One region of the Faecalibacterium sp. OM04-11BH genome, then DNA from elsewhere that is predicted to be linked to it. Evidence: a T-box and tRNA genes for the amino acid it is inferred to sense, from the RefSeq annotation. Region 1 holds a T-box; the other regions hold tRNA genes.
The links. A T-box is a leader RNA that pairs with one kind of tRNA and senses whether it is charged. The one in region 1 lies ahead of tyrS (tyrosine--tRNA ligase), so its partner is inferred to be a tRNA-Tyr.
Positions count from the first base shown of each region.

Region 2: it encodes a tRNA-Tyr, which carries the amino acid that the T-box ahead of tyrS (tyrosine--tRNA ligase) is inferred to sense. The anticodon was not compared.
Region 3: it encodes a tRNA-Tyr, which carries the amino acid that the T-box ahead of tyrS (tyrosine--tRNA ligase) is inferred to sense. The anticodon was not compared.

Region 1 covers NZ_QULS01000002.1:143,025-146,298, reverse strand. The annotation lists gene recN (DNA repair protein RecN) at 1-1,478, shown strand, start outside; T-box leader at 1,550-1,804, shown strand; gene tyrS (tyrosine--tRNA ligase) at 1,869-3,089, shown strand; gene DXB44_RS02440 (PTS glucose transporter subunit IIA) at 3,145-3,274, opposite strand, start outside.
Region 2 covers NZ_QULS01000013.1:83,542-86,815, forward strand. The annotation lists gene ilvD (dihydroxy-acid dehydratase) at 1-948, shown strand, start outside; gene DXB44_RS11225 (sugar transferase) at 995-1,666, opposite strand; tRNA gene DXB44_RS11230 (tRNA-Tyr) at 1,872-1,956, shown strand; gene DXB44_RS11235 (DUF6061 family protein) at 2,109-2,360, shown strand; gene DXB44_RS11240 (hypothetical protein) at 2,459-2,635, opposite strand; partial or broken gene DXB44_RS11245 (plasmid recombination protein) at 2,653-3,274, opposite strand, start outside.
Region 3 covers NZ_QULS01000001.1:259,177-262,450, forward strand. The annotation lists gene DXB44_RS01115 (GHKL domain-containing protein) at 1-579, shown strand, start outside; gene DXB44_RS01120 (hypothetical protein) at 663-905, opposite strand; gene DXB44_RS01125 (YhcH/YjgK/YiaL family protein) at 920-1,396, opposite strand; tRNA gene DXB44_RS01135 (tRNA-Tyr) at 1,744-1,828, opposite strand; gene DXB44_RS01140 (6-phosphofructokinase) at 2,013-3,245, opposite strand.

The sequences.
Region 1 (3,274 bases):
GCGCCGCCTTTGAGCAGGTGCCGCCGGCTGTGCTGGATAAGCTTGAACAGTCCGGCTACGAGCGCTCGGAGGCACTGCTGCTCAGCCGCGAGATCACCGCCGAGGGTAAAAGCAGCTGCCGCATCAACGGGATGCCGGCCACGGCAGCCGTTCTGCGGGAGCTGTGCGGTGGTCTGATCAACATCAACGGTCAGCACGATTCTGTGGGTCTGCTCAATCCGGCGCATCATCTGGACATTCTGGATGATTATGCGCAGAACCGCACTGTTTTTCAGGAGTACTATACCCTGTACCGTGAGCTGGTGCGGGTCAAGCGGGAACTGGATGCCCTGATTACGGATGAGGCTGAAAAACAGCGCAAGATCGACCTGTTGCAATATCAGGTGCAGGAGATCGAGGATGCCGGACTGACTGCCGGTGAGGAGCAGACGCTGGAAAACCGCCGCAAGGTGCTGTCCAATGCCTCTGCAATCCGGGACCGGCTGGCACAAAGCTATGCGCTGCTTTCCGGCAGTGATGATGCCGCAGGCGCAGTGGATCTGCTGGGGGAAGCCTCCAACGCGGTGGACGCTGCCGCGCAGCTGGACCCCGCGCTTACAGCCGCCGCCGGGCAGCTGCTGGACTTATACTATAACGCCAAGGATGTGGCCGCAGATCTGATCGGGCGGCTGGATGCCTACGACACCAACGATGCAGAACTGGACGAGGTAGAGCAACGGCTGGATCTCTTGTATCGGCTGAAGCGCAAGTACGGCAGCACGGTGGAGGACGTGATTTCTTTTGGGCAGAAGGCCCGGGAGGAACTGGATAACATCCAGAATTCCCAGCAGCGCCACGATGCATTGCAGGCCGAAAAGCTGCGTCTTTACGCAAAAGCGCGGGAAAAGGCAGAGGCGCTGACCCAGACCCGGCTGAAAGCCTTTGAGGAACTGAACACCCGCATTTCCGGCACGCTGGACTTTTTGAATATGCCGGGTGTGCGTATGACTTTGCGGCACACCCGCGGCCCGCTGGCCAGCCATGGGCAGGACAGCATCGAGTTCTACATCTCAACAAACCCCGGTGAAGCGCCCAAGCCGCTGGCAAAAATCGCATCCGGCGGCGAGCTGAGCCGTATCACTCTTGCCATCAAGAATGCAATGGCCGATAAGGACGCTGTGCCTACTGTGATCTATGATGAGATCGACAGCGGTGTGTCCGGCAAGGCAGCCGGACGCATTGGCGAGGTACTGCGCCAGAGCGCACAGGGACATCAGATCCTGTGTATCACCCATACGGCGCAGATCGCAGCACTGGCCGATTGTCATCTGCTTATCCAGAAAAACGTGTCCAACGAGCGTACCTATACCGAGATCCACCCGCTGGACGAAAATGGCCGCGTAGAGGCGTTGGCACGCCTGATTTCCGGTGACCACGTTACCGAACTTTCCCGTGCCAATGCACGAGAGATGCTGCAGGAGCACAAGCACGGCGGCTGATTTAGCAGAATGCGCTTTTGCAAAAAGGCAACTCTTGACAAGGCGACGGTCTTGTGATAGAGTAGACATTGTTAATGGCGATGAAGGGAACAAGTACCCTGAAGCGTTCTGTCCAGAGAAGTCCCGGTTGGTGCAAGGGATTACAGAACAGCAGGGGAAATACCTCCCGGAGCTGCAGGCTGAATGCGTAAGGCTAGTAGGCTGTGCCGCGTGCGAGCGTTAAAGACGCAGGAGTGTCACTCTACTCTGGGGTGTGCACTCGTGAGGCCGCTTTCGTGAGGAAGCGGCAAACAGAGGTGGTACCGCGAAGTTATCTCGCCCTCTGCCAAATTCAATTTTGGCAGAGGGCGTTTTTTGTTTCCTCTGCCCCAAAAACAGGAGGTTTTTCCCATGACGCTGTACGAAGAACTGAAAGCCCGCGGTCTGGTAGCTCAGATCACCGATGAAGAGATCATTGATCTGATCAACAACGGCAAGGCCACCTTTTACATCGGCTTTGACTGCACTGCCGACAGCCTGACCGCCGGCCATTTTCTGGCACTGACCCTGATGAAGCGCCTGCAGCTGGCAGGCAACAAGCCCATCGCCCTGATCGGTGGCGGCACTACTATGATCGGTGATCCTTCCGGCCGCACCGATATGCGCAAGATGCTGACCAAGGACGATATTGCCCACAATGCTGCCTGCTTTAAGAAGCAGATGGAGAAGTTTATCGATTTCTCCGAGGGCAAGGCGCTGATGCTGAACAACGCCGACTGGCTGCTGGATCTGAACTACGTTGAGCTGCTGCGCGAGGTAGGCGCCTGCTTCTCCGTGAACAACATGCTGCGCGCCGAGTGCTACAAGCAGCGCATGGAGAAGGGTCTGTCCTTCTTAGAGTTCAACTACATGATCATGCAGAGCTACGACTTCTACTACATGTTCCAGCACTACGGCTGCAATATGCAGTTCGGCGGCGACGACCAGTGGAGCAATATGCTGGGCGGCACCGAGCTGATCCGCCGCAAGCTGGGCAAAGATGCCTACGCTATGACCGTGACTCTGCTGACCGACTCTCAGGGCAAGAAGATGGGCAAAACTGCTGGCAACGCTGTCTGGCTGGACCCCAACAAGACCAGTCCCTTCGAGTTCTACCAGTACTGGCGCAACGTGGGCGATGCCGATGTGATGAAGTGCATCCGTATGCTCACTTTCCTACCGCTGGAGCAGATCGAAGAGATGAGCACTTGGCAGGATCAGCGTCTGAACGAGGCCAAGGAGATCCTTGCCTACGAGATGACCAGCATGGTGCATGGCAAGGAAGAGGCCGAAAAGGCTCAGAACGCTGCCCGTGCACTGTTCAGCGGCAACGCAATGGACACCGAACACATGCCCAGCACCCAGCTGACCGAGGCTGACCTGACTGACGGTGCTATTGGCATCCTGACCATGATGGTCAAGGCCGGTCTGGCTGCTTCCAACGGCGAGGCTCGCCGTCTGGTGGTGCAGGGCGGTGTGCTGGCAGACGGTGAAAAGGTCGCCGCTCCTACCGTCAGCTTTACCGCAGAGCAGCTGGCCAAGGGTATCGTTATCAAGAAGGGCAAAAAGATCTACCACAAGGTCACGCTGTAAAAAGCATTATAAAATTTATGGGCCAGAAACGTCTGTGGACGTTTCTGGCCCATTTTTACATTTTGGCGCGTAAAAGCTGCTGCCCTGCAGTTACCCGACCGGAGAGCAAAGGCTCTATCCGTGCAAACCGGTTGCTGTTGGTCACGATCACCGGAGTGGTCAGCGTGTAGCCTGCTGCTGCGATG
Region 2 (3,274 bases), on a different contig from region 1:
ATGGTGCGCAAGGGCATCACCGCGCGCCAGATCATCAACGAGCGCTCCATCCGCAACGCACTGACCTGTGATATGGCGCTGGGCTGCTCCACCAACACGGTGCTGCACCTGCTGGCCATCGCCTACGAGGCCGGTGTGCCCATCGATCTGAAGCTGTTCAACGAGATCAGCGCCAAGACCCCCAACCTGTGCCATCTGGCACCGGCAGGCCCCACCCACATGCCGGATCTGTACGCGGCGGGCGGCATCCCGGCAGTACAGGCAGAGCTGGCCAAGAAGGGCCTGCTGGATCTGGATGTGCCCACCGTCACCGGCAAGACCCTTGGCGAGAACATCAAGGGTGCCCATATCCTGAACGAAAAGGCCATCCGTCCCATCGAGAACCCCTACTCTGAGACCGGCGGTCTGCAGATCCTGTGGGGCAACATTGCCCCGGACGGCTGCGTTGTCAAGCGCAGCGCTGTCGCCCCGGAGATGCAGCAGCATTCCGGCCCGGCGCGGGTGTTCAACAGCGAGGAGGAAGCCATTGCCGCCATCTACGCAGGCAAGATCGTCCCGGGCGATGTGGTGGTCATCCGCTACGAAGGCCCCAAGGGCGGCCCGGGCATGCGGGAGATGCTCAACCCCACCTCTGCGCTGGCCGGTATGAAGCTGGATAAGACGGTGGCGCTCATCACCGATGGCCGCTTCTCCGGCGCATCCCGTGGTGCTGCTATCGGCCACGTCAGCCCGGAGGCGGCCTCCGGCGGCCCCATCGGCCTGATCGAAGAAGGGGATACTATCACCATCGATATCCCCAACGCCTCCATCACGCTGGAGGTCAGCGATGCAGTGCTGGCCGAGCGCAAGGCAAAGTACGTTGCGCCGGAGCCCAACATCAAGACCGGCTGGCTCAGCCGCTACGCCCGCATGGTCACCAGTGCAAATCTGGGTGCGGTGCTGAAATAAACGTAACGAAAGCGCCTGTTGTGCGGATGCACAACAGGCGCTTTTGTCACTCTCCGTATTTCATGAACATGGCGCGGACGGTGAGGAAGATGATCTTCCAGTCCACCCAGAAGCTGCGCTCCTGAATGTATTTCAGATCCAGCGCCACCCACTCGTCAAAGCTCATCTCGTTACGGTGGGGTGTGATCTGCCAGTAGCAGCTCAGTCCGGGTGTGACGTACAGCCGCTGGCGCTGGTAGTCGCTGTACAGCTCTACCTCCCGGGGTAGTGCGGGGCGCGGTCCCACGATGCTCATATCGCCCCGCAGCACGTTGAGCAGCTGGGGTAGCTCGTCCAGACTGGTCTTGCGCAGAAAACGTCCCACCCGGGTAATGCGGGGGTCGCCCTTGATCTTGAACACCGGGCCGTCCATCTGGTTCAGCTTCAACAATTCGTTCAGCCGCTTCTCAGCGTCCGGGCACATGGTGCGGAACTTATACAGCCAGAACAGCTTGCCGTCCCGTCCTACCCGCCGCTGCCGGAAAATGGCTCCGTCTCCGGGGCTGTCCAGCACGATGGCAAGACTGATCACCAGCGCCAGCGGCGCAAGCAAGATCAGCGCCAGCAGGGAGAATACGATGTCCTGTGCACGCCGCAGCACCCAGTAATGCCGATGGCCGCGCAGCATTTTTTCCCGGTCGATAAAAATTTGCGGGGCGGCGTTGATTGTTGACTCCATGCAATGACCTACTCCTGCCTGTAAAATCTTTACATTATTTTAACATAAAACAGGATGCAATTCAACCAGATAAAGCGCGGCGGACGGGGGCAGAAAGTATGCTGAAAAAAGTGCCGAAAAAGTGAAAAAAGGTAGTTGACAAAACCCCTTTCTCATGCTAAAATAAACAAGTCGTCCGGCAAACGGATGCACAACAAAAGAATATGGGCGTGTTCCCGAGTGGCCAATGGGGACAGACTGTAAATCTGCTGCTTTCAGCTTCGGTGGTTCGAATCCACCCGCGCCCACCAAACAAGAAAAATCCGAACCTGTTTCCGATTGGAGAAGGGTTCGGATTTTTCGTTTTCTTTGGGTACAGCAATGAAGGCTCCCGTGGACGGCGCAAAACTCTGATGCCTTGTCATAGACCGTAAGCCGATAACGAGAATTGGAGGATGCGATTATGAAGTACGATGCAAGAGCCTGTTCGTTCAACATGGATACCGGGTGCGTGGAGTTGACTCTCCAAGATGGGAGAAAAATTTCCATTGACTGCACCGGGGTTGAGGATGCACTGAATGTGACTATGGCACAGCAGACGGAATTGGACTACCTTATCTACAATGACCCGCTGGGATATGCGGATTTGATTCTGAACGGTGACCCGGAGGAGTACTTAAAGAATGTGACCGGAAGCCATGGGTTAGAAGATTAAGGGCAAAAAAATAAGAGGTGTGCCCAACTGGACACACCTCGGTGAGACACATCTATATAAGGCAGGGCGTTCCCTTTACTGGGAGCGTCCTGCTGTTTTTATGCTGCAACAGGCAAGGCTTGTAGAGTTTCCTGCTCTTTCAGCCATTCCTCGTATTCACGCTGGCCTTCCTCGCTGTTGAAAAACTCAACCATGGAGGGATAAAAGCAACGCGCAAGGGTCTTGATTGCTTCATCCGGGTAGCCGGATTTGTTCGACTTCTTCTTTTTGTTCAAATGGTATCCTCCGAAACTCAAAGTTCCATATCCTGCCCACGCTTGCGGTTTTTCTGCGGCACATTCATGGTGCGCTCCTGCTTGAGGGCGAGAATCTTTTCCAGAAAGCTGCGCACCAGTTCAGGCGCACGGTGGAGCGCGTCCAGATAGGGCTTCACTTCATACCAGAGTTCATGATACTTTTGACCCCAATGAGCAGCTTCCTTCTTGGCGGTGGAAAGTTCTTCTTTCAAGCGGCGGTTCTCCACGTCCATCATATAGCCGTGGTCGGCTTGCTTTTTCAGCTTGGAAAATTCTTCTTCGGTCAGCGAGTAGTTACCGAGAAAGGTGCGTTTGCCGATATAATCCAGATCGCGCGCATGAATGAGGGCTTCTTTCGTGAGCGTGGCCTTTTTCTGCACAGCGGCAAGTTCCTTCTCCTTTTTGGAGAGGGTCTGACTGGTTTTGGCAAGCGACTGCGCCTTTTGGTCGGCTTGGGCGGTCAGGCTGTCCAGACGTTCCTGCTCCCGCTGGACTTTGAACTGCGTGACAGTCAGGTGTTCTTCGGTGCTGCCACGCTCGCCGCGCTCCACATCGGTGTACCCGGCAGTACGCATATAGTTGAAGAAATCGTCTTGCAGGACGCTGTACGACTTCTTC
Region 3 (3,274 bases), on a different contig from region 1:
TTGCAGACCTATCTGGACAACACCCGCCGTCTGCGGCACGACTTCCGGCAGCACCTGCATGTGATCGCCGGACTGACCGAGACCGGGCAGCTGGAGGAGCTAAAAAGCTATCTGCGCCAGTATGAAAGCGAACTCAGTGAGCACCGCCCCAGCCTGTGCGCCAACGCCGCCGTGGATGCGCTGGCCGGATATTACGACCACGCGGCCGGGCAGCAGGGTGTCCCTGTGGAGTGGAAGCTGGCACTGCCCCGGCAGCTGCCCATGCCGGAGGCCGACCTGTGCACCATTCTGGGCAATCTGCTGGAAAACGCCCTGCACGCCAGCCAGAAGCTGCCGCCGGAGCAGCGCCGGGTGCAGGTGATGGCGCAGATGCTCAGCCCCGCCATGCTGGGGCTTGTGGTAGAGAACCATTACGACGGCGTGCTGAAAAAGCAGCAGGGCATCCTGCACTCCACCAAGCACGAGGGCACCGGCATCGGGCTGGTATCCGCCGAGATGGTGGTGCACAAATACAACGGCAGTCTGCACTTGGAGACAGAGGAACACCTCTTCCGGGTGAATGTCCTGCTGAATCTGTAACCACCGGCAGACTAACGTGAAAGCGTTCAAAAAAGCAGCGCCGTCCTTTGCAGAGAGTTTTTTCTGCGAAGGGCGGCGCTGTATTATTTTTCAAGCTTTTCCGTGCTTTTTTGTGCGGCTTCCAGCTCATCCACCCGCTTTTGCAGGGCAGTGATCTTGTCGTCCATTTTCCAGCACACGGCGATCACAGCACTGATACAAAGACTAACAGGCAGCGTCCAACCGTAGACGTTTTTGTGAAGGTCAAACAGGAGAACGCCACCGCAGAACGTAAATAGCAGCAACAATAAAAGCGTGCAAAAAAAGATGGAAAGAAAGCGCTTCATAGCGGCACCTCCTGTTATTCTTCCGCTTCTTCCTCGTCCGGGTCCAGCTCAATGCTGAACACGGCTTTTTTCAGCTTGCCGCAGCCCTGCGCCTTCAGTCCGGATTTATACGGTTCCCCGGCCAGATACAGGGCAAAGCGTCCCTCACAGAGCATCCCGGCAATGCTGGTACCGGCGGTGCCTACGGTGGTGTCGGCGGCTTCATCGGTGGGCTTGGTGGGGGTCAGCTCCGCAAGGCTTACCTCAAACAGCTCACTGCCGTCCAAGTCAGTCTCCAGCGTGATATGGTTGTCGTGCCGCTGGAACAGCGCCTTGTCGGACGTCTGGGGCGTGACGGTGCTCACGGTGACCACCGCCTTGTCCCCATCAATGCGGGTGCGCCCGGCAGGCAGAGTGGTGATATCCCGCGCCATGATGTACTCGATCACGGTGTCCAGATTGTCGCTTACGCCCAGATAGTTGGGCAGGTTGTTCAGGGTATCGTAGATCATGGAAAAAGTCCTCCGTCTGTATCGTTTTGCTTACCTGTATGGTATCACAGGTCAGAGACAGATGCAATATGTGTGCGGGCGGATGTCGCGAGCCGCGCTGTATAAGGAGCCCGGGTCGCGGCTGGCAGCGGCTGCATCGTGCCTTGGGCGGCACGCGCATCCTGCTGGCCGCAGCCCCAACAGCTCCTCCCTGTTTCTGCCGCAGGCAGCGGTCGTCGCTGTTGCACAGGGGCTTTTTTACCCGCCGGACTATTCGGCGGGTCGATGCTGTTCGAATCCACCCTTGCAGCCCCTTTTGCAAGACAGATAAAACAGAAACTCCGGTACCCATTGGATACCGGAGTTCTTGGTGGGCGCGGGTGGATTCGAACCACCGAAGCTGAAAGCAGCAGATTTACAGTCTGTCCCCATTGGCCACTCGGGAACACGCCCATATTCATTTTTACAGTCGCGTGGACTGCCTGTATATGTTACCACTGAAAACGCGGTTTGTCAACCCATAATTTGGGCTGAGGGCAAAAATATATACAACAATCACAAAAGCCCTCCCGTCCGGGTGTGCTTTACAGCATCCGGGCGGGAGGGCTTTTCAGCCTGACAAAAAATCAGGAGAAAATCACTTCTGGTTCTTCATGTAGATGTGGTGCGGCAGACCGGCGATGTACAGCGGGGTCAGCTCGGCCTGGATCAGCGGACGGGCGTAGTCCAAGAAGTCCTCGGTCATCTGGGTGTGGTTGTTGTTCATCCAGCTCAGGGGAACCTTCTTTTCCAAGTTGGCGACCTCGCTGATGGGATGCAGCTCGGTGGTGCACTGGTAGGGGTTGTTGGAGATGCGCTTCAGAGCCACCATCTGACCGGTGACGCCCTCAAAGGCTGCCTTGGCGGCGGCACCGCCCACCTGATAGGCCTCGGTGATATCGGTGCGGCTGGTCAGGTGACCGGCGCAGCGCTGCAGGGTGGAAAGCTCGATGCAGCGGGTCTTGGTGTCCAGATTGCGGGCCACCACGTTGGCCAGATACCGTGCGGTACCGGTCAGCGCCTTGTGACCGAAAGCGTCTACTGCGTGCACGTCATCCGCCAGCTCACAGACATAGCGTCCATCCTCCAGCTTTACGCCCTCGGAAACGGCAATGACGATGCTGGGCTTTTTTTCCTGCATCACACGCACCTTTTCCACAAAGCGCTCTACATTGAAGGGAACCTCGGGCAGGCAGATCATATCCACGCCCTCGCAATCGTCACTCTTGGCCAGTGCGGCGGCGGCGGTCAGCCAGCCGGCGTTGCGGCCCATGATCTCCACCACGGTAACGTACTTGGTGCCGTACACGGTGGCGTCGCGGATGATCTCTTTCATCACAACGCCAATGTACTTGGCCGCAGAGCCGTAGCCGGGGGTGTGGTCGGTAACCATCAGGTCGTTGTCGATGGTCTTGGGCACGCCCATAAAGCGGATGTCGCTGCCAACGCGCTGGCCATAGTCAGCCAGCTTGCCGATGGTGTCCATGGAGTCGTTGCCGCCGATGTAGAAGAAGTAGCCGATGTTCAGCTTTTCCAGAATGGCAAACAGCTTTTTGTACACCGCCTCGTCATCCCGCCAGTCGGGCAGCTTGTAGCGGCAGCTGCCCAGAAAGCTGGACGGGGTGCGCTTGAGCAGCTCGATGTCCAAGTCATCGGTCAGCAGGGTGGAAAGATCCACCACCCGCTCCTCCAGCAGACCGGCAACACCGTTGCACATACCGTACACAACGTCTGCGCCGCGGTTCTTGCAGCTTTCAAAGACACCCGCCAGACTGGCATTGATGACAGAGGTGGGGCCGCCGGACTGACCGACGATTGCGTTTTTTCCCATGATGATTTCTCCTTTTTTGTTTTTTCTGT